Regions from separate parts of the Bradyrhizobium sp. USDA 4506 genome, predicted to be linked through region 4. Evidence: predicted binding sites of a transcription regulator. Region 4 holds the regulator's gene; each other region holds the start of a gene.
What was found. The regulator PhoB, encoded in region 4, activates phosphate uptake and scavenging genes when phosphate is short. The targets are predictions, from matches to a motif close to TGTCATNNANCTGTCAT.
Positions count from the first base shown of each region.

Region 1 (5,634 bases), 5.3 Mb from region 4:
ATCCGCAGCACCTTGTTGGCCCGGATGCGATCCAGCGTGTTGTCGGCCGGCGTCTGCGCCGAGGCCGGCGTTGCCATCGCGGCCGCGAGCGCCGCGCCGCCGCCGATCCCGAGCGCATAGCGCAGCGCGTCGCGGCGATCTTCGGAGATTTTGATGTCGTCGGATTGAGTCAAGCGGGCCTCCCTGCACCAGATCGGGGGAAGCCTAGCGTCGGTACCCGGTGCCAGCAAGTGCGCGCGTCTGCACCATTGGTAGGCAAGGCGAGGGCGCGGTCGCCTACGTGCCGGACTTCACCTCTCCCGCTTGTGGGGGAGGTCGAATAAGCCGCGAACCGCGCCCTTAGGGGTTAGCAACGATAGGTCATGTTCGCCCCTGTGACCGAAGAAAAGAAAACGGCGGGGAAGCTCAGTTCGGCTACCCAATCGAGCACTTGGTTGTCTGTCTGGGTTTCTGGGCTTGAAAGGTGTGGAAATTGAAAAAGCACCGTCCCGTGAATGTCCAAAAGAACGAGACGATCGATAACCCAAACATCACCGTCGTCGGTCGAGAAAAATTTTGCCAGCAATTCTGCTGTTCCGTCAGAACGAAGCCTGAGAGTGGGGCCGTTGTTCAGGGTGCCGTTCAAGAAGCCGGACAGCTTGCAATCGCCGTAACGAATAGGCGCGCTCCAACTAAGGTCAAGGGTTTGGATAGCATGTGTCGCAACACCCTTATAGCTTTCTGGCTGGTCGGTCGCCGAGCTTTTGCTTTCAAGATGTTCTTTCAACATAGCGTACGCCTCCTTCTAGCCCGCGAATTGCGAGCAACCTCTGGTTTAAAGGGAGGGCGCAAAAGGACCAGTGAGCTGCCTCACAATCTGCAATCGCGATTTAGTGATCCTCCCCCGTAAGCGGGGGAGGACAGAGCGTGCTCGTGCCCAGAATCAATATCGTCCCGGCACGTACATCTCCTGCGGGATCGGGCCGCGGTGATAGTCCGGGTTGCGCACCCGCGGCGGCAGCACCACCGGCTGGTGGGTGACCGCCTGATAGGGGATCTGGCTCAAGAGATGCGAGATGCAGTTGAGCCGGGCGCGCTTCTTGTCGACTGCATCGACGATCCACCACGGCGAGTCCTGCAGGTGCGTGCGTTCCAGCATCGTTTCCTTGGCCTTGGTGTAGAGCTCCCAGCGGGTCCGCGCCTCGACGTCCATCGGGCTCAGCTTCCACTGCTTCAGCGGATCCTGGATCCGCATCGAGAAGCGGAACGCCTGTTCCTCGTCGGTGATCGAGAACCAGTATTTCAGGAGGACGGTGCCGGAGCGGATCAGCATGCGCTCGAATTCCGGCACCGAGTTGAAGAATTCCTCATACTGCTCGTCGCTGCAGAACCCCATCACCTTCTCGACGCCGGCGCGGTTGTACCAGCTGCGGTCGAACAGCACGATCTCGCCGCCGGCCGGCAGATGCGAGACATAGCGCTGGAAGTACCATTGCGTGCGCTCGCGCTCGTTCGGCGCCGGCAGCGCCGCGATCCGGCAGACCCGCGGGTTGAGCCGCTGGGTGATGCGCTTGATCACGCCGCCCTTGCCGGCGGAATCGCGGCCCTCGAACAGCACGACGACCTTCTTCTTCTCGTGCTGCACCCAATCCTGCAGCTTGACCAGTTCGCCCTGCAGCCGCAGCAATTCGCGGAAATAGAACTTGCGGTCGATCGACGGCCTGCCGGCGGCGCCGTCATGGTCGAGCTCGTCGAGCCTCATGTCGTCGAGCTCGAGCTCGAGTTCCTCGTCGAGGCTGTCGGCCATCTCCTGATGGATGCGGGCGCGCAAGGCTTCATCCCGCAAGGCTTCGTCCCGCAAGGCTTCATCCCGGGAGGCTTCGTCGGTGAGGGCTGAGGTCGTCATGAAGGTCCGTCTTTCAGTGTGTTAGATGGATCGGACGGCAGCATTGACGGGCGATGTTACCCCTCTATGACAATGCCGTGACCGCTGTTTCACGCCGCCGGGCGGACTGTGCTAACAAGCCGACAAAACCAAAAAGGGAGATGTGCCGATGATTTCGCTCACGCCAAAAGACGTCCTGCCGGAGGACGGCACCGCCGGCACGCTGGTCGGGCGGGTCTGGTTGCCGCAGGCCGGCGGGCCGGCCGTCGTCGCGGTGCGGGCAGACGGTGTGTTCGATGTCACGGCGCGGTTCCCGACGGTGAGCGCGCTCTGCGAGGAAAGCGATCCCGCGGCCGCGCTGCGCGCCACGGGCGGCGAGCGGATCGGCGATTTCGAGGCGATCCTCGCCAACACCCCGCCCGACGGCCGCGACAAGGCCAGGCCGCATCTGCTGGCGCCGGTCGATCTCCAGGTGCTGAAGGCCGCCGGCGTCACCTTCGCGATCTCGATGCTGGAGCGCGTGATCGAGGAGCGGGCGCGCGGCAATCCGTCCTCGGCGGACGCGATCCGCAAGGAAGTGGTGCGCCTGGTCGGCGACGATCTCTCCAAGCTGAAGCCCGGCTCCGAGCAGGCGATGAAACTGAAGCAGGTGCTGATCGATCAGAATGCCTGGAGCCAGTATCTCGAGGTCGGCATCGGTCCCGACGCCGAAGTGTTCACCAAGGCGCCGACGCTGTCCTCGGTCGGATCAGGCATGGATGCCGGGCTGCATCCGAAGTCGACCTGGAATAATCCGGAGCCGGAGGTCGTGCTTGTTGTCTCCGCCGCCGGCAAGATCGTCGGCGCCGCGCTGGGCAACGACGTCAATCTGCGCGACTTCGAGGGGCGCTCGGCGCTGTTGCTGTCGAAGGCCAAGGACAACAACGCTTCCTGCGCGATCGGCCCGCTGCTCCGGCTATTCGACCAGACCTTCTCGCTCGACGATGTCAGGAAGATGGATGTCGGCCTGACCGTGACTGGCGCAGACGGCTTCGTGCTCGAGGGCCATTCCTCGATCAGCAAGATCAGCCGCGACCCGACCGATCTGGTCGCCCAGACCATCGGCCCCGTGCATCAATATCCTGATGGATTTGCGCTGTTCCTCGGCACGATGTTCGCGCCGGTCAAGGATCGCGATGCCAAGGGCGAGGGCTTTACCCACAAGCGCGACGACATCGTGACCATCGCCGCACCGCAGCTCGGCAAGCTGGTCAACCGGATGCGCAATAGCGACGAATGCGAGCCCTGGACCTTCGGCGTCGGTGCGCTGATGAAGAACCTCGCACAGCGCAAGGTGCTGTGAGGATCAGGACGGGGCGGCGAGTCCACACCTCGGCCGCTTCGTCGGCCGTGTGCGGCCTGTCGCGTGGCGGCAGGTCGGCGCCGGGTTGCGCCGACAATCCGGTGACGTTCAGCCGCCTCTCGCAGCGCGTTGAACGACGACGATGGTGACTGTGCCGAAGCGGCGGCGTTGCCGAACATGTTCAGAAACCTGCGCGGCAGATCGACCGTGTGGCGCAACTTGCGCGCGCTAAAACACGCGGAATTTGCCGCTTTTTCCTAGCTTTATGTGAACCAGTTCATCCTCGTTCGCGCCGGTCCGCTCCAGCATATTGGCTCGACGCGAACAGAAGGAATCGCGGACATGAGCGAGCAGCCATCAAACGGAATGCCCGATTGGCTCACCACCGATATGCTGGTCATTGCCGTCTCACTGGCCATCATCGTGATTGGGATATGGATCGCGCCGTAGCCTGGTTGTCGCGGCGAGGCCGTCCAGCCGGGCAGGGCGCCAGCGGCAATCACTGAGTTGCCCGACGGCGCAAGCCTCTTTTGCAAAACGGAACGAGATGCAAAGCTCGGACGATTCACACACTCAGTGTCGTCCCTGCGAAAGCAGGGACCCATAACCCCAAATACAAATTGTTAAGCGATGCTGCAACGGCGAGTCCCTCTCACAACAACTGCTGCGGCGTATGGGTCCCGGCCTTCGCCGGGACGACACTGTGGGGTTGGCGTCATTCGAGTGACCAACCAACGCCCTCACACCGGCAACGCCGTCGAATACTTCACCTGGCTCAGCGCAAAGCTCGACTCGATGGAGGCGATGCCGTCGAGCCGGGTCAGCTTGTTCTTCAGGAATGCCTCGTAGGAGGAAAGGTCGGCGGCGACGACGCGCAGCAGATAGTCGCGGTTGCCGGTCATCAGGTAGCATTCGAGCACCTCGTCCCATTTCGAGATCGCGCGCGCGAAGCGGTTGAGGTCTTCCTCCTTCTGCCGCGCCAGCTTGATCGAGATGAAGACGGAGACGTGCAGCCCGATCGACTTCTGGTCGACGGTTGCGATGTAGCGAGAGATCACGCCGCGCTCCTCGAGCAGCTTGACCCGGCGGTGGCAAGGCGACACCGACAACCCGACCTTGTCGGCGAGTTCCTGCATGGTCATGCGGCTGTCGGTCTGGAGCAGACTCAGGATCTTGCGGTCGATGGCATCGAGGGCAGGCATTGGGATGAACTCGTCAGTTGAAGTTGGATCGTGGGAATTTATCCCAATTTTTCCTGTGCTGTCGCGTGGAATTGAGATTTTCGCCGACGCCTGCGGCAGTAACATTCCGGCGTATCGCCCGGAGCATTGCCATGGGAATCGCGCCTGAACGCCTCGACATGCTGTCCGCCCTGGCCCGCAAGGTGCTGTGGCTGTCCTCGTGGACCATCCATCACGCCAATCACGTGCGGCCCTCTACCGACGGGTTGAAGGTCGGCGGCCACCAGGCCTCGTCGGCCTCGCTCGCCAACATCATGTCGGCGCTTTATTTCTCGGTGTTGCGCCCGCAGGACCGCGTCGCGGTGAAGCCGCATGCGAGCCCGGTGTTCCACGCCATCCAGTATCTGTTCGGCCACCAGACCCGCGACAAGCTGGAGAATTTTCGCGGCTACAAGGGCGCGCAGTCCTACCCCTCGCGCACCAAGGACAGCGACGACGTCGACTTCTCGACCGGCTCGGTCGGCCTCGGCGTCGCGCAGACGCTGTTCGCCTCGCTGGTGCAGGATTACGTCAAGGCGCACGGCTGGCTGCAGGACCGGCCTGAGGGCCGCATGATCGCGCTGGTCGGCGACGCCGAGATGGACGAGGGCAACATCTTCGAGGCGTTGCTCGAAGGCTGGAAGCACGGCCTGCGCAACACCTGGTGGGTGGTCGACTACAACAGGCAGTCGCTCGACGCCGTGGTGCGCGAGGGGCTGTGGGCCAAGTTCGAGACCATGTTCCGCAACTTCGGCTGGGACGTGGTGATCGTGAAGTACGGCAAGCTGATGCTCGAGGCGTTCGCCGAGCCCGGCGGCGAGGCGCTGCGGCGCTGGATCGACAACTGCCCGAACCAGATGTACGCCGCGCTCTGCTTTCAGGGCGGCGCCGCGTTCCGCAAGCATCTGCGCGACGACATTGGCGACCAGGGTGAGGTGTCGGCGCTGATCGAGCGCCGCAGCGATGACGAGTTGCTGGCGCTGATGTCGAACCTCGGCGGCCACGATATGGCGAGCATGATCGAGGCCTTCGAGGCGATCGACCATGATCGGCCGGTCTGCTTCATCGCCTATACCATCAAGGGTGTCGGCCTGCCGATGCAGGGCCACAAGGACAACCACGCCGGCCTGATGACGGTCGCCCAGATGGAGAAGTGGCGCGCCGCGCAGAATATCCGCCCCGGCCACGAGTGGGACAAGTTCGAGGGC
Region 1 is NZ_JBSSBM010000002.1:878,844-884,477, forward strand. Features, by position in the region: gene ACVIHF_RS06455 (transporter substrate-binding domain-containing protein) at 1-173, opposite strand, end outside; gene ACVIHF_RS06460 (DUF6294 family protein) at 347-769, opposite strand; gene ppk2 (polyphosphate kinase 2) at 923-1,786, opposite strand; gene ACVIHF_RS06470 (fumarylacetoacetate hydrolase family protein) at 2,034-3,206, shown strand; gene ACVIHF_RS06475 (Lrp/AsnC family transcriptional regulator) at 3,947-4,408, opposite strand; gene ACVIHF_RS06480 (transketolase) at 4,540-5,634, shown strand, end outside.
Region 1: a site for PhoB is predicted at 1,941-1,957, ahead of ppk2 (polyphosphate kinase 2). Genes of this name have one in related genera too.

Region 2 (5,634 bases), 660 kb from region 4:
CGACGCCGCGCCAATTCGGCGGCGGACGATGCGAATCTGGGGATATCGGCGGACCCGCGCAAGGTTCCACGCGCCGGGGTCAACTGACCCCAAGCTGCCTTGCGATCGCGTTCATGGCCTTGGCGAGGTCGATGTCGCGCTTGGTCACCCCGCCGACATCATGGGTCGACAGCACCACCTCGACGGTCTTGTAGACGTTTTTCCACTCGGGGTGATGGTCGCTCTTCTCGGCGACCAGGGCGGCGCGGGCCATGAACCCGAAGGCCTCGTTGAAGTCCTTGAACACGAAAGTCTTGGCGATCGCCTCGCGGCCGGACGCCTCCGACCAGCCGGCCAGTTCCCAAAGGGCGGCCTTCCTCGCCTCCGCTGACAGCCGTTCGACCATGGTAAACTCTCCCGTTTGACGCCGACTTTAGCCTAACAACGGCCTCCGGGATGGGATCCACGCCCAAATTAAGGCCGAAATCGCGTCCTATCGCCGCTGGTAACCATGACGGAGTTGTAACATCTGTCCATTCAGTAATTTGCTACACATAGAGGATGTATGCGCGTTGGTAGTTTTGCGAGATTGAGCCCCGACGATTGTTTGCGAGATCGATGACAGACGGCTCCGCCAGCATGTCGCCCAAGCCGCTGCGTTCGGCAAAGCGGCGGCTGATGTTCGTTTTGATCGCGGGCGCGCTGGCCATCATCGGCACGTTGCTGGCCGGCTATTATTTCGCCGTGCGTCCGGTGACGCTGCGGATCGCGGTCGGTCCCGCCAACAGCGATGACGTCAAGGTCGTGCAGGCGCTGGCGCAGGCCTTCAACAACCAGCAGAACACCCAGGTCAAACTGAGGCCGGTGCAGACCGAGGGCGCTACCGCCAGCGCCCAGACGCTGGCCGACGGCAAGGCCGATCTCGCCATCATCCGCGGCGATCTCGAGGTGCCGAAGAATGCCCAGGCGGTTGCGACCCTGCGCAAGAATGTCGTGGTGATGTGGGTTCCGCCCGCCAAGGGCAAGGTTCGGAAATCCGCGCGGATCACCAAGATCGCGCAGCTTGCCGGCCGCAAGATCGGCGTCGTCGGCCGCACCCCGGCCAATGTCAATCTGCTGAAGCTGATCCTGACGCAATACGGCGTCGACCCGATGAAGGTCGAGATCGTTCAATTCCCGGCCAATGAGGCGGCGGAAGCGATCAAGAACCTCAAGGCCGACGCCTATCTCGCCGTCGGCCCGGCCAACAGCAAAATCACGATCGATGCGATCACGGCGTCGGTCCGCGACGGCGGCGAACCCAGCTTCCTTGCGATCGACGCCTCCGAGGCGATCGCGCAGAACCATCCGGCCTATGAGGCCGCGGAAATCCCCGCGGGCTCGCTCGGCTCCGCCGACCGGCCCGACGATGAGGTGAAGACGATCAGCTTCTCGCACCACATCGTTGCGCGGAAGGGCCTGTCGGACTCGACGGTCGCGGCATTCACGCGGCAATTGTTCGCGATCCGGCAGTCGCTCAAGACCGATTTCCCGCTCGCCGCCAAGATCGAGACGCCGGACACCGACAAGGATGCCACCATTCCGGTGCATCCGGGCGCCGCCGCGTTTGTCGACGGCGAGGAAAAAACCTTCCTCGACCGCTACAGCGACTACATCTGGTGGAGCCTGATGGCGTTCTCGGCGATGGGCTCGGCCGGTGCGTGGTTCGCCGGCTATCTCAAGCAGGACGAGCGCAACACCAACACCTCGCAGCGCGAACGCCTGCTGGAGATGCTGAAGACCGCACGGCAAAGCGATTCGATCGAGGAACTCGACCAGATGCAGGCGGAGGCCGACGACATCCTGCGCCACACGCTGGACTGCTTCGAACACGGCGCCATCGAGGAAGGCACGCTGACCGCGTTCAACATCGCGCTCGAGCAGCTTCATAACGCCGTCGCCGACCGCAAGGCGCTGCTGTTCAGCATGCCGCAGAATTTGCAACGGACTGCCACGCAGTTCAGAGCGGCGGGCACGGCGTAGAATCGCCGCTACTCTATCCGCGAGATGCCTTCGTCTCTCCCGCTTGCGGGTAGGGGCTCTCTCCTCGCCATGATTCGTCGAGAGACCCCTCCCCACCCTCCCCCGCAAGCGGGAGAGGGAGCCTGACAGACGTGCCCACCTCACGCGACGCCCGCCGCTGTAATGTCTCCGTCATGGAATTTTTCTAGGTCTTGGCGCGCCTGCGGCGCATTGTCGCTGTGACCTGAGGAGGCTCCCCATGACGATCCGGTTCTCGCGAAATCTCACCCGCCGACGCTTTCTCTCCACGGCGGCTGCGGCCGGCGCCGGCGTGATTGCGATGCCCTATCTGTCGCGCGCCGCCGACCGTCCCGTGATCACCCATGGCGTGCAGTCCGGCGATGTCGGCGTCGACGGCGGCGTGGTGTGGGCGCGTGCGGACCGGCCGTCGCAGATGATGGTCGAGGTCGCGACCACCGAGTCCTTCAAGGACACCCATACGCTGCCGCCGATCACGGCGCTGCCCGAGAGCGACTTCACCGCCAAGATGCTGCTGGAGAACCTGCCCTCCGGCCAGGACATCTTCTATCGCGTCCGCTTCCGCGACCTCGCCCATATCGACATCGTCGGCGAACCGGTGGTCGGCCGCTTCCGGACCGCGCCGAGCGACCGCCGCGACGTCTCCTTCGTGTGGGGCGGCGACGTCGCCGGCCAGGGCTGGGGCATCAATCCCGACGACGGCGGCATGATCACCTTCGCCGCGATGAAGAAGCACGCTCCGGATTTCCTTCTGCACTCCGGCGACACGATCTACGCCGACGGCGTGATCCCCTCCGAGGTGAAGCTTCCCGACGGCAAGGTCTGGAAGAACGTCACGATCCCCGAGAAGGCCAAGGTCGCCGAGACGCTCGACGAATACCGGGCCGCCCACAAGTATAACTTCCTCGACAACAACGTCCGCGCCTTCAATGCCGAGGTGCCGATCTTCGTGCAGTGGGACGATCACGAGGTGACCAACAACTGGTCGCTGTCGAAACAGCTGCCGGCGGCCTACAAGGAGCGCGACATCAATGTGCTCGCGGCGCGCGCGGCAAAGGCCTTCCACGAGATGTATCCGATGCGCGAGAGCATCGTCGAGCCTGGGCGCGTCTATCGCACGCTGAGCTACGGTCCGCATCTCGACGTCTTCATGCTCGACGAGCGCAGCTATCGCGGCCCCAACGGCCCGAACCTGCAGGAGCAGTATGGCCCCGACGCCTATTTCATCGGCCCGGACCAGATGGCCTGGCTGAAGCGCGCGCTGCTCAACTCGCGCGCCACCTGGAAGGTGATCGCCTCCGACATGCCGCTCTCGCTGATCGTCTATGACGATGCGGCCAACAAGAAGGGCTCGGAAGCCTTTGCGCAGGGCGATGGTCCGGCGCGCGGCCGCGAGCTCGAGATCGCCGACATCCTGCGTTTCATCAAGACCGCGGGAATCGTCAACACGGTGTGGCTGACCGCCGACGTGCATTACGCCGCCGCGCACTACTACAACCCAAATAAGGCCCAGTTCCAAGAGTTCGATCCGTTCTGGGAATTCGTCTCCGGCCCGCTGCATGCCGGTACGTTCGGTCCGAACGAGCTCGACAACACCTTCGGCCCCGAGGTGAAGTTCATCAAGGCGCCGGGCGAAGGCAACCAGAACCTGCCGCCGTCGGCGGGCATGCAGTTCTTCGGCCACGTCAAGATCGACGGCAAGAGCGGGCAGATGACGGTGAGCCTGCGCGACCGCGTCGACGCCGAGCTGTGGGCGATCACGCTCGACCCGAAGCCGGTCTAGTGTGCTGAATGCGAAGTTCGTGCGATTTCGCGGCAGCCACTTTCACGAACTTCGCATTCATAAAGCACACTAGAATTATAAGTTTGCTAGTGTCCTTATCGAATCCGAAGTTCGCTCCGAAGGTGCGGCAAATGATGCGAACTTCGGATTCGGGACACTAGTTCGGTCACAGCCACGACGGAACCGGACTCTTTGTCTTGACGGCCTTGCCTCCAAGGCGAGGCAACGCGATTGCCGGGGGATGGACCTCCCCGGCATCTTCCGGTACCGATGTCAGAGCCGTTATGCTGGGGGCCCGGAGGGGCGGAGCATGAGGCGCTGCGAATTCTTTCGCGTGCTCGGTGGTAGCGTTGCGAGGTTTCGGCCTCGCCGCTTGTTGGTCGTCGCGATCGCAGTGTTCGCGCTGCTGCCGATCGAAGTCAGCGATGCCGGCTGGCTGCCCGATCTCTTCAAGAGCTCACCCAAGCATGCCAAGTCGCCGAAGCGCGCGAAGGCGACAAGGGCTGCCAAATTGGCAAGGCACCGCGCTCCGCCCAGGCACCGCGCCATGCGGCTGGCCGCCCTTGGGCCAGTCACCCTGCCGCTTTCAGCTCTCAAGCCAGCCGCTGCCAAATGCGATCCCGCGACGTTCCGGATCGTGCTGGATGTCGGACATACAGCGCAATCGGAAGGCGCGATCAGCGCGCGGAATGTCGCCGAGTTCACCTTCAACCTGCGCCTTGCGCGGCTGATCGAGGAGAGGTTGAAGGCCGAAGGCTTTGCCGAAACCAGGCTGCTGCTGACCGAAGGCAAAGCGAGACCGAGCCTCTTCAAGCGGGTCGCAGCCGCCAACAATCTGCACGCGGATCTGCTGATGTCGATCCACCATGACTCCGTGCCCAACAAGATGCTCGAGGACTGGGAGTTCGAGGGCAAGAAAAGCCACTTCAGCGACCGCTTCAGCGGCTACTCCGTGTTCGTCTCCCGGGACAATCCGGACTTCAAGACCAGCCTCCGGTTCGCCGAACTGGTCGCCGGGGAAATGAAGGCCCAGGGCCTGCATTATGCCGAGCAATACAGCCAGGCCATCATGGGTCGTTACCAGCACCCGTTGCTGAACAAGGATACCGGCGTCTACAGCAATGATGAACTCATCGTGCTGAGAAAGACCGCGATGCCCGCGATCCTGCTGGAGGCGGGCTCGATCATCAACCGGGACGAGGAACGCGAGATGGACTCGCCCGAGCGCCAAAACCTCATCAGCAGCAGCGTCGCTTCCGCCGTGAAGGAATTCTGCGAGCCGCGATGGGCGCTGCTCGGTCCACCCTGACGGCCGAGCGATCAACTCCTCCTCAGCCCGGCTTGCCCGACTTGATCTCCTTGAACTTGGCAAGCGCCTGCTCGAACTTGGCGTTGAACAGCCACATCGCATCGAGGATCTCGCGGAAGGTCGCGGATGTTCTTGCCCGGTCGGCCCGGCCGAACGCGAAGACGCTGTTGTTGCGCAGATATCGCATGATCCTGGGATCGGAAATTCTGTAGCCGACGAGGTTGCCCGATTTGAGCGCTGCTCTGGTCGGCGTGGGAATGATCTGGATCAGCTCAAAGACCTTCATCTGATCGATCGGGTCCGGCAGCGCTTTCTGGATCGCCGCGACCTGCGGGAAAAGTTCGGCGTGTGCGTTCATGAGGCCGTCCCGCACGGCGGTCCAGTGATTGAACCTGTGGTCGAGGTTGCCGACTCGCGCCTCTTCCCGGTCGTCGCGACGGCTCAGCGCAGGATCGAGTGTCGCGATCGACCCCTTGATGGCGGCCCATTTCCTTCGGCCGTCGCGATCCTCGGACGGGCCGGT
Region 2 is NZ_JBSSBM010000002.1:6,849,279-6,854,912, forward strand. Features, by position in the region: gene ACVIHF_RS34370 (4a-hydroxytetrahydrobiopterin dehydratase) at 80-385, opposite strand; gene ACVIHF_RS34375 (TAXI family TRAP transporter solute-binding subunit) at 598-2,001, shown strand; gene ACVIHF_RS34380 (alkaline phosphatase D family protein) at 2,240-3,802, shown strand; gene ACVIHF_RS34385 (N-acetylmuramoyl-L-alanine amidase) at 4,350-5,111, shown strand; gene ACVIHF_RS34390 (hypothetical protein) at 5,134-5,634, opposite strand, start outside.
Region 2: a site for PhoB is predicted at 2,160-2,176, ahead of ACVIHF_RS34380 (alkaline phosphatase D family protein). Genes of this name have one in related genera too.

Region 3 (5,634 bases), 2.1 Mb from region 4:
GCATCGGGCAGGCGCTGATGGAGCAGGCGGTGTACAGCCCGACCGATGGTCAGCTCGTCACCGGCACCTTCATGGACTATGCGCTGCCGCGCGCCTCCGACGGGCCGTCCTTCGTGTTCGAGACCCATAACGTGCCTTGCACGACCAACCCAATGGGCGTGAAGGGCGCGGGCGAGGCCGGCGCGATCGGCTCGTGCCCGGCGGTCGTCAACGCGATCGTCGAGGGGCTGCATCGCGAGTACAAGATCGACCACATCGACATGCCCGCCACGCCGGAACGGGTCTGGATCGCGATCCGCGAGGCGCAGCGCCGCCATAATCTCTGATAAATTGTCGCAGGCGGAATGAAGATTCCGCCTGCGGTGTTTTGCAAACCAGGCCGGCCGCAGATCGCGGACCGGGACAGAGCGGAATTGAGGGGTTTTGCCGATGAAGCGGATTGTCGTCGTTGCTGCGGTGCTGGCGTTCGGTGCCGGTGCAGTCGTTGCACAGCAGGATCAAGTCAAGAAGACCCAGGCCATGATGAAGGACAATGGCAAGAATGCGGGTGCGCTGTCGGCGATCATCAAGGGCGAAAAGCCCTACGACCAGGCGACCGTCAATGCCGCGCTGGCCCAGTTCGAGGATACCGCCAAGCAGCTTCCGACGCTGTTCCCCGAGAGCATGAAAGGCGTCAAGCTGGAAGGCGATTACGCCCCTTCGCCGAAAATCTGGGAAGACAAGGCGGGCTTCGCGCAGCAGTCCGCGAGCTTCGCGAAGGTCGTCACCGATGCCAAGGGCAAGATCAAGGACGTCGATACGCTGAAGGCCGAGCTGGGCGTGATCGGCAAGCAGTGCGGCGGCTGCCACGAGACCTATCGCGTCAAGAAGGGCTGATCGCCATTCCATCAACGAAAAGGGCGGACGCTTTAGGGCGTCCGCCCTTTTTTGTGTCGGCCGTTTCTTGTTGGCGTTGCGTCGCGAACGATTACTTCGTCACTTGTTATTTGGTCACCTGGCCGCGGATCTCGCCGCCCGGATTGGCCGCAGTGTGAACGTTGACATAGTACTTGCCGGCGAGCAGATCGGCGGCCTGCGCGTCGGTCAGCGTGGCGCTGCCTTCGACCGGGCTCGACGTCGCGTTCGGGATCGCGACTGCGACACCGGAATTCTTGCCGGCCTCGGCGGGGCCGTGGAAATGCGCGGCAGTGGCCGGACCCGAGAGGCCGGAATAGGTCAGCTTCCAGCTCAGCTTCTTGCTGGCGGCATCGTAGTCGATGTCGGCGGTGCCGGTGGCGGTGCTGGTATTCGGCGGCACTTCGCTCTTGCTATCCAGCTTCGCCGTGAACTTCTCGGCAAAGGCCGGACCGGCGAAGGCGATGGCGGCGCCGAGCGTCAGCGTGGCAAGCAAGGTCTTGTTCGACATGGTTCTCTCTCCTTTGACGGCACAGGATGGTTGCAATCTTCAAACAGCAGCTTTTCGGATTTATTCCCCAAATGATCGTGGGTGCGGCAAATTTGATGCGAGCTTGTCCGACTGGTTGCCATCATACTGGTCCATGAACTGACGCGACCAATGACGGATCGGTGAATGCTGCGACGAATTTTCCTCCTGGCGATTCTGGCCGGCGTAATCGGCTTTGGCGTGTTCTGGTGGCTGACGATCCCCGCGACCGTTGCCGCCGACGCGCTGCCTGCCTATCAGCCTGACCTGGCCAACGGCCTCACAACGTTCAATGCCGGGGGATGTTCCTCCTGCCATGCCGTGCCGAAGCAGGACGACCGCACGAGGCTCGGCGGCGGGCTCGCGATCACCTCGCCGTTCGGTACCTTCTATGCGCCGAACATCTCGCCCGACCCGAACGACGGCATCGGCCGCTGGAGCGAGGCCGATTTCGTCACCGCAGTCATGAAGGGCACTTCGCCATCGGGCGCGCACTATTTCCCGGCGTTTCCGTACCCGTCCTATCAGCACGCCAAGGTCAGCGATGTGCGCGACCTGTTCGCCTATCTGAAGACCTTGCCGCCGGTCGCCGGCAAGGTGCGCGACCACGATTTGCCGTTTCCGTTCAACATCAGGCGCAACGTCGGGGTCTGGAAATTCCTGTTCATGAACGGCAAGCCGTTCATCGCGGATGCAAGCCGCTCGGCGCATTGGTACCGCGGCGCCTATCTCGTCAACAGCTTCGGCCATTGCGCCGAGTGCCACAGCCCGCGCAACGTCCTCGGCGGCATCGTCACCGCGCAGCGCTTCGCCGGTGGTCCGAATCCGGAGGGCGAAGGCTGGGTGCCCAACATCACGCCGAGGGGGATCTCGGACTGGAGTGTGAAGGATATCGCCTATTTTCTCGAGAGCGGCCAGATGCCGGACGGCGATAGCGCCGGTGGGTCGATGGTGCGCGTGATCCGCAACACCTCGCAACTGTCGTCGTCCGACCGCGACGCGATCGCCGAGTACATCAAGTCGCTGCCGCCGGTCGAGGGACCGCCGAAGCCGGTCAAGAAGGAGAAGGAATCGTAAAGCGGATGGGTTTGGTTGAATCGGCTCGCCGCGGTTTCGGTTCACCTCTCCCAAGGGAGAAGTGAACTTTCGACGCCGTTCAAGCTCGACCTAATCTCATCATGCTCTCGCGGGCGCGTCCTACTTCGCGCCGAACGCCTTGAAGGTGATGATCGTGAGGGTGTCCTGGATGCCCGGGATCACCTGAACCTTCTCGTTGATGAAATGGCCGATGTCGGTGTCGTGGTCGACGTAGAACTTGACCAGGAGGTCGTAGTTGCCCGCGGTGGAATAGATCTCGGACGCAATCTCGGCCTCCGCCAGCGCGTTGGCGACGGTGTAGGACTGGCCGAGCTTGCATTTGATCTGGACGAAGAAAGGAACCATCAAAGTCGTCTCCGGGGATTTCCGCGACTATAGGCCCAAAACGGGCGGCCAAGGCAAGGGGGCGAGGCAAGGGGTCAAGGCGAGGCCAACTTGCGGTAAAGTCAGGCGAACTTGCTGCCGATCGGCGGCCGGGCTAGGACAGGCCATGGTCTTGTTCGTGATGGTCTCATTCGTATCAACCGCCGGTGCTGCAAGATGACGCCGGTCGCGCTCACCATTGCCGGCTCGGACTCCTCGGGCGGGGCGGGCATCCAGGCCGACCTCAAGAGCTTTGCCGCGCTCGGGGTCTATGGCGCCTCCGCGATCACGGCGCTGACCGCGCAGAACACCACGGGGGTCAGCGGCATCCATCCGGTGCCCGCGTCATTCGTCACCGCCCAGATTGATGCGGTGTTCTCCGACCTCGAGGTCGGCGCGGTCAAGATCGGCATGGTGGCGCAGGCCGACACGATCGCTGCGATCGCCGATGGGCTGAGGCGCTGGGCGCCGCGCCATGTCGTGCTCGATCCGGTGATGGTCGCTACCTCGGGTGATCGGCTGCTTGCCGCCGAGGCGGTCGACGCGCTGAAGGTCCTGCTGTTTCCGCTGGCCTCGCTGATCACGCCGAACCTGCCGGAAGCGGCGGCGCTCTTGAACGAGCCGGTCGCCTCAAGCGAGGCCGACGTCGAGCGACAAGGCAGGCGATTGCTGGCGATGGGATGTCGCGCGGTGCTGGTCAAGGGCGGCCACGGCCACGGCGCCGAGAGCATCGACTATCTGATCGACGCCGAGCGCAGCATCGCGCTGGCTGCGCCGCGGATTGCGACCGCGAATACGCATGGCACCGGCTGCTCGCTGTCCTCGGCAATCGCAGCAGGGCTCGCGAAGGGCGAGAGCATGGAGACCTCCGTGCGCAAGGCCAAGGCCTGGATCACCGAAGCAATCGCCGAAGCCGATCGCTTCGCCGTCGGACACGGTCACGGACCGGTGCATCACTTCCACAAGTACTATTGACGCTAGTAGCCTCGTAGCCCGGATGTAGCGCAGCGCAATCCGGGGCGCTCCATCCGCTGATGCGACACCCGGATTGCGCTTCGCTGCATCCGGGCTACGTTCTTCGCTGCTTCGGCTGCGCGCAGGTTCCGCCGCAATATGTTGGCAACACAACGCCTCTTCCACACAGCCTCGACCGCCGATGTCGCCAGATTGTCGCACGCTGCTGTTATCCGCAGGGAAGGGGCGTGCTGCTGATTCTCGTTAACTGTTTGTGGGGCCTTGGGTCGCGGGGGTCGTCATCGCCTTGTCACAGGAATCTGTTAGGTGCACAGGCATGGGAAGTGACTCCTTGAGTGAAGAAAGTCCCGAGCGGCACTTTCGCACTTTGTTTATCTCCGATGTCCATCTCGGAGCCCGCGGTTCGCAAGCCGACCGCCTGCTGGACTTCCTCCGCGCTCACGATGCCGACACGATCTACCTCGTTGGTGATATCGTCGACGGCTGGGCGCTGAAGTCGAACTGGTACTGGCCGCAGACCCATAACGATTTCGTGCAGAAGATGCTGCGCAAGGCGCGCAAGGGCGCCAAGGTGATCTACGTCCCGGGCAACCACGACGAGTTCCTGCGCAAATATTACGGCACGCATTTCGGCGGCATCGACGTGGTGGAGAACACCGTTCACACCGGCGCCGACGGCAAGCGCTACCTCGTGATCCACGGCGACATTTTCGATCTCGTGGTGCAGAACGCGCGCTGGCTCGCCCATCTCGGCGACAAGGCCTACGATTTCGCGATCCAGATGAATCGCTTCGTCAACTTCTTCCGCAAGATGTTCGGCGTGCCGTACTGGTCGCTGTCGCAATGGGCCAAGCTGAAGGTCAAGAAGGCGGTGAACTATATCGGCGCGTTCGAGGCGACGCTCGCCGGCGAGGCGCGGCGCCACGGCTGCGACGGCGTGATCTGCGGCCACATCCACTACGCGACGATCCATGACGAGCACGGCATCCGCTACATGAATTGCGGCGACTGGGTGGAGAGCTGCACCGCGCTCGCCGAGCATGAGGACGGCCATTTCGAGATCATCACCTGGACCGACCCGGTGCGCCGGATCGCGCCAGTTCCGCGAGTGACGGCACGCGCTGCATGACGCATATCCTGGTCGCGACCGATGCGTGGCATCCCCAGGTCAACGGGGTTGTCCGCACGCTGACCATGATGGCACCGGCGGCGAAATCGCTCGGCGTCGAGGTGAGCTTTCTCACGCCGGACGAATTCCGCACCTTCGCGATGCCGAGCTACCGCGATCTCCGGCTGGCGCTGCCGTACCGGGCGAAGGTCGCAAGTCTGATCGAGGCGGCGCGGCCCGACAGCATCCATATCGCGACCGAGGGCCCGATCGGGCTTGCGGTTCGCCGCTACTGCCGCAAGCGCGGCCTGCCGTTCACGACGAGCTTCCACACCCGCTTCCCCGAATACGTCTCGGCGCGGACGCCCGTCCCGGAAGCCTGGGTGTGGCGGGCGCTGCGCTGGTTCCACAGGCCGAGCCGGGCGGTGATGGCGGCGACCCCGGCGCTGGCGGCCGAGTTGCGTCAACGCGGCTTCCGCAACGTGGTGTTGTGGTCGCGCGGCGTCGATACCGCGCTGTTCCATCCGCGCGACGTCGATCTCTGCCTGCCGCAGCCGGTCTATCTCAGCGTCGGCCGGGTGGCGGTGGAAAAGAACCTCGAGGCGTTCCTCGATCTCGATCTGCCCGGCACCAAGGTCGTGGTCGGCGACGGCCCGGCGCGGGCGGC
Region 3 is NZ_JBSSBM010000002.1:4,058,358-4,063,991, reverse strand. Features, by position in the region: gene ACVIHF_RS21555 (xanthine dehydrogenase family protein molybdopterin-binding subunit) at 1-326, shown strand, start outside; gene ACVIHF_RS21550 (c-type cytochrome) at 430-876, shown strand; gene ACVIHF_RS21545 (CHRD domain-containing protein) at 983-1,405, opposite strand; gene ACVIHF_RS21540 (c-type cytochrome) at 1,571-2,500, shown strand; gene ACVIHF_RS21535 (Lrp/AsnC ligand binding domain-containing protein) at 2,621-2,866, opposite strand; gene thiD (bifunctional hydroxymethylpyrimidine kinase/phosphomethylpyrimidine kinase) at 3,062-3,859, shown strand; gene ACVIHF_RS21525 (UDP-2,3-diacylglucosamine diphosphatase) at 4,176-4,988, shown strand; gene ACVIHF_RS21520 (glycosyltransferase family 4 protein) at 4,985-5,634, shown strand, end outside.
Region 3: a site for PhoB is predicted at 4,136-4,152, ahead of ACVIHF_RS21525 (UDP-2,3-diacylglucosamine diphosphatase). Genes of this name have one in related genera too.

Region 4 (5,634 bases):
GCGGCACCTGGTCGAAGCCGTCCATCGGCGGGCCGAAGCCTTCGAGATATTTCGCCGAGCCTGTCGCCGCCAGCGTGCCCAGCGTGCGGCCGTGGAAGGCGCCCTCGAAGGTGATGATGCGGTAGCGCTCGCCATGGCCCTTGGAGAAGTGATAGTGGCGGACCAGCTTGATCACGCCCTCCATCGCTTCGGCGCCGGAATTGCAGAAGAACACGAAGTCGGCAAAGCTCTGCTCGCACAGCCGTGCGGCAAGCACCTCGCCGTCCGGGCTCTTGAACAGGTTCGACATGTGCCAGAGCTTGGTCGCCTGTTCCTGCAGCGCCTTGACCAGATGCGGATGCGCGTGCCCGAGCGCGTTGACCGCGACGCCCGAGGTGAAATCGAGATAGCGGTCGCCGTTGGTTGCGATCAGCCAGGCGCCCTCGCCGCGCTCGAAGCCGAGATCGACCCTGGCGAAGACGGGGAGCAGATGCGACGTGGCAGCGTTGGTCATGGCGATCACTGACGGTTTTTAAGCCGACAATTGCCGCTGCGCCTTGACGCCAGCGCAGCAACGGCCAGCTTCGGAAAACAAAACGGCCGCCTTTGCGGGCGGCACGTGGCGGGCATTCTATGCTGCGGTCGGTAAGTGTCAATCGCCACGAAGTGGCCTTCCTGCAATGCGAAACGAGCGCAATCCGGAGCATTCCGGTGCGGTGGAAAAGCCTCATCGTGATGCTTAACTGTGTGGGAACATGTGGACGCACGGCCGCGGACTCTTGCGCCAGAGTCACGCCATATTGTAGCGTTTGGCCTGTCGGGTACGACATCTCGTGCGGCGGTACTGGACCCTCTAAGTAGCCTTTGTGTCTCGCGTAAACGTTCGGGCGCAACACCGTGCCCGGCGAGGGCTAAGGGATTCTGGCCGCAGGGATATTTGTCCAGATTGGCTCGCAGCGCCGCTCCAATGATTGGCCGGCGCTACGCGAAGGGAAGAATGCGATGACTGTATTGACCTGGTCCGACGATCGCGTCGAGCAGCTGAAGAAACTCTGGGAGTCCGGCCTGTCGGCCAGCCAGATCGCGGCGGAACTTGGCAATGTGACGCGAAACGCCGTGATCGGCAAAGTGCATCGGCTCGGCCTCTCCGGCCGCGCCAAGGCACCCTCCACGGCCGCGCCGCGGCAGCGCAAGGCTCGCCCGGCCCAGCACATGATGCGGGTGGCGCGTCCGGTCTCGCGCGGCAACACCGCGCTGGCGCACGCCTTCGAGGTCGAGATGGAGCCCGATCCGATCTCCTACGACAATGTGGTGCCGATGAGCCAGCGGCTCTCGCTGCTGGAGCTCAACGAGGCCACCTGTCATTGGCCGGTCGGCGATCCCTCGAGCCCGGAATTCTTCTTCTGCGGCGGCAAGGCGCTCGCCGGCCTGCCCTATTGCGCGCATCACTCGCGCGTCGCCTACCAGCCCGCCGCCGATCGCCGCCGGCCGTCGGCGAAACCGCAGATCAAGTGAGCACTCGGGAAAACGACGGAAGACCTCAAAAACAAATCCCCGCGAAAGCGGGGATTTTTTGTGTGATGCGTAGCCCATTACACCACCGGCGTCGTCCCGGCGAAAGCCGGGACCCATAACCACTAATGCGTGTTGTTAGAAAGCCGTCTGGCCGCGTGCCGATTGCACTGGCCGCGGCGTATGGGTCCCGGCTTTCGCCGGGACGACGCCGTGTTGCGGTTTATGAATGCCGCATGGCCGTTACGGCTGTGGCTCGGCCTTGGCAAAGCGGTCGTCGAGCGCGTAGCCGGCGCCGCGCACGGTGCGGATCGGATCCTGCTCGCGGCCCGGATTGAGCAGCTTGCGCAAGCGGCCGATATGCACGTCGACGGTGCGCTCATCGATGTAGATGTCGCGGCCCCAGACGCTGTCGAGCAGTTGCTCGCGGCTGAACACGCGGCCGGGATGCTCGAGGAAGAATTCGAGCAGGCGATACTCGGTCGGCCCGAGATCGATCGGACGGCCCGAGCGCGCCACGCGGCGCTTCTCGCGGTCGAGCTCGATGTCGCCATAGGTCAGCACGGTCGCAAGCCGCTCCGGGCTGGCGCGGCGCAACAGGCCCTTCACCCGCGCCAGCAGCTCCGGCACCGAGAACGGCTTGACGATGTAATCGTCCGCGCCGGTGGCAAGCCCGCGCACGCGCTCGCTTTCCTCGCCGCGCGCGGTCAGCATGATGATCGGAAGCTGCTTGGTCTCGGGCCGCGCCCGCAGGCGGCGGCACAGTTCGATGCCGGACAGGCCCGGCAGCATCCAGTCCAGCACCACGAGGTCGGGAACGCGCTCCTTCAGCCGTGTATCCGCATCGTCGCCGCGCCCCACCGTCTCGACATCGTAGCCTTCCGCATCGAGATTGTAGCGCAACAGCGTCGTCAGCGCTTCCTCGTCTTCGACTACCAGAATGCGTGCGCTCATCGGTCTAAGTTCTTTCTCTGTGGTGATCCGTTGCCCAGACGCAAACCGAAACGCTTACTTCCTTGAGCATAGTCCCCGCGGAAACGATTTGTCGCGAGGATCATCCAGTTTCGCTCTTGCCGGTTCCGTGCTTGCCGATCATGCCTCAGTTGCCCGGCACCGTGGTGGCAAAAGTGGTCATGTCCCCCTTCGGGCGCTTGTCGGTGATCTGCTGGCCCTCGATCATGTAGAACACGGTCTCGGCGATATTGGTGGCGTGATCGCCGATCCGCTCGATGTTCTTGGCGCAGAACATCAGATGGATGCAGAACGAGATGTTGCGCGGATCTTCCATCATGTAGGTGAGCAGTTCGCGGAACAGCGAGGTGCAGATCGCATCGACCTCCTCGTCGCCCTTCCAGACGTTCATCGCCGCCGGCAGGTCGTGCGCGGCATAGGCGTCGAGCACCGACTTGACCTGCGACAGCACGAGGTCGGTCATGTGCTCGAGGCCGCGGATCAGCTTCAGCGGCTGGAAATCGCTCTCCAGCGCCGCGACGCGCTTGCCCATGTTCTTGGCGAGGTCGCCGATCCGCTCGAGATCGGTAGCGACGCGCATCGCGCTGACGATCTCACGCAGGTCGATCGCCATCGGCTGGCGGCGCGCGATCGTCAGCACCGCGCGCTCTTCGATGTTGCGCTGCAGATTGTCGATCTCGATGTCGGCGGCGACCACGCGCTTGCCGAGCGCGACGTCGCGACGGATCAGCGCGTCGACCGACTCGGTAATCATTCGTTCGACCAGGCCGCCCATCTCGGCGACCAGGCGGGTCAACTCCTGCAGGTCGCTGTCGAATGCCTTGGCGGTATGTTCAGAAGCCATCGCTTGTCTCCCTCAACCATGATCCCGGGGATCATGGCTTCGTGTCCTGAATTTTAGCATGACCTGATCGGAAAACCGGTTTCCACTTTTCCGGATCATGCGCCGGTCAACCGAACCGGCCGGTGATGTAGTCCTGGGTGCGCCGATCGCTCGGTGAGGTGAAGATCTTGTTGGTGTCGTCGAACTCGATCAGCTCGCCGAGATACATGAAGGCGGTCTTGTCGGAGACGCGCGCCGCCTGCTGCATGTTGTGGGTGACGATCGCGATCGTGTAGTCCTCGGAGAGCTCCTGGATCAGTTCCTCGACCTTGGCGGTCGAGATCGGGTCGAGCGCCGAGCACGGCTCGTCGAACAGGATCACCTCGGGGCGCACCGCCACGGTGCGCGCGATGCACAGGCGCTGCTGCTGGCCGCCGGAGAGCGACAGGCCGGAGGCGTTCAGCTTGTCCTTGACCTCGTTCCACAGCGCGCCGCCGCGCAGCGCCTTCTCGACCCGGTCGTCCATCTCGGACTTCGAGATCTTCTCGTAGAGGCGGATGCCGAAGGCGATGTTCTCGTAGATCGTCATCGGGAACGGCGTCGGCTTCTGGAACACCATGCCGACCCGCGCGCGCAGCAAGTTGAGGTCGAGCTTGGGGTCGAGAATGTTGGTCTGGTCCAGCATCAGCTGGCCGACCGCGCGCTGGCCCGGATACAGGTCGTACATCCGGTTGAAGATGCGCAGCAGGGTCGACTTGCCGCAGCCGGACGGGCCGATGAACGCCGTGACGCGGTTGGTGCCGAGCGTCAGGTTGATGTTCTTCAGCGCGTGGTGCTCGCCGTAATAGAAGTTGAGGTTGCGCACCGTGACTTTCGGCGGCGCTTCCGGCAGCGGAACCTGGGGAATGTGGCCTGCGGCAGTCGTGGAGACGGAAAGCTCGGTCATTTTGCGGCCCTTTCGGCACCAAGGATACGCGCGCCGATATTCAACGCGAGCACGGTGAATGTGATGAGCAGCGCGCCGCTCCACGCCAGCTCTTTCCAGTAGGCGTAGGGGCTCTGCACGAAGTTGTTGATGGTCACTGGCAGGTTGGCCATCGTCTTGGTCAGATCCAGGCTGAAGAACTGGTTCGACAGCGCGGTGAACAGCAGCGGCGCGGTCTCGCCGGCGACGCGGGCGGTCGCCAGCAGCACACCGGTGATCAGACCCGATCGCGCGGCACGATAAGCGATCCGCTTGATCACCAGCGAACGCGGCAGGCCGAGCGCGGAGGCGGCCTCGCGCAGCGGATTGGGCACCAAGAGCAGCATGTCCTCGGTGGTACGCAGCACGACCGGGATCACGATCACCGCGAGCGCAAGACTGCCTGCGATCGCTGAGAAGCCGCGCATCGGCACCACCACCGCACCATAGATGAACAGGCCGATGATGATCGAGGGCGCGCTGAGCAGGATGTCGTTGATGAAGCGGATCACCGAGGTCAGCTTGTCGTGCTTGCCGTATTCGGCGAGGTAGGTGCCGGCGAACAGGCCAAGCGGCGCGCCGATGCCGACGCCGATCACGGTCATGATGACCGAGCCGACGATGGCGTTGAGCAGGCCGCCTTCGGTCGAGCCGGGCGGCGGCGTGTTCTGGGTGAACAGCTGCACGCTGAGGCCGGCAAGGCCGTTATAGAGCAGCGTGATCAGGATCAGCGCCAGCCAGGTGACGCCGAACAGCGCCGCACCGACACAGAGTGCGCGGATGACGATGTCGCTGCGGCGGCGGGATTTGTAGATCGGGTTCATGGCGTTACTTCCCCGCCTTCTTTTCAAGCCGCATCAGCATCAGCCGCGCGCCGGCGAGCACGAAGAAGGTCAGCACGAACAGCAGCAGGCCGAGCAGGATCAGGCCGGACTGGTGCAGGCCGTCGCTCTCGGCGAATTCGCTGGCGATCGCCGCCGAGATCGTGGTGCCCGGCGCGAAGATCGACGACGAGATCCGGAACGAGTTGCCGATGATGAAGGTCACCGCCATGGTCTCGCCGAGGGCGCGGCCGAGCGCCAGCATGATGCCGCCGATCACGCCGACGCGGGTGTAGGGGATCACGACGCTGCGAACGACTTCCCAGGTGGTGCAGCCCATGCCGTAGGCGGCCTCTTTCAGCACCGGCGGCACGGTCTTGAACACGTCGACCGAGATCGCGGTGATGAAGGGCAGCACCATGATCGCAAGGATCAGCGCAGCGTTGAACAGGCTGAGATAGGACGGCGGGCCGGCGAACACCGCGCCCAGCACCGGGACGCCCTCGAAGATCCGGATCATGAAGGGCTGGAACGTGTTGGCCAGGAACGGGCCGAGCACGAAG
Region 4 is NZ_JBSSBM010000002.1:6,189,719-6,195,352, forward strand. Features, by position in the region: gene ACVIHF_RS31395 (acetylornithine transaminase) at 1-493, opposite strand, end outside; gene ACVIHF_RS31400 (GcrA family cell cycle regulator) at 982-1,494, shown strand; gene phoB (phosphate regulon transcriptional regulator PhoB) at 1,735-2,445, opposite strand; gene phoU (phosphate signaling complex protein PhoU) at 2,591-3,307, opposite strand; gene pstB (phosphate ABC transporter ATP-binding protein PstB) at 3,414-4,232, opposite strand; gene pstA (phosphate ABC transporter permease PstA) at 4,229-5,074, opposite strand; gene pstC (phosphate ABC transporter permease subunit PstC) at 5,079-5,634, opposite strand, start outside.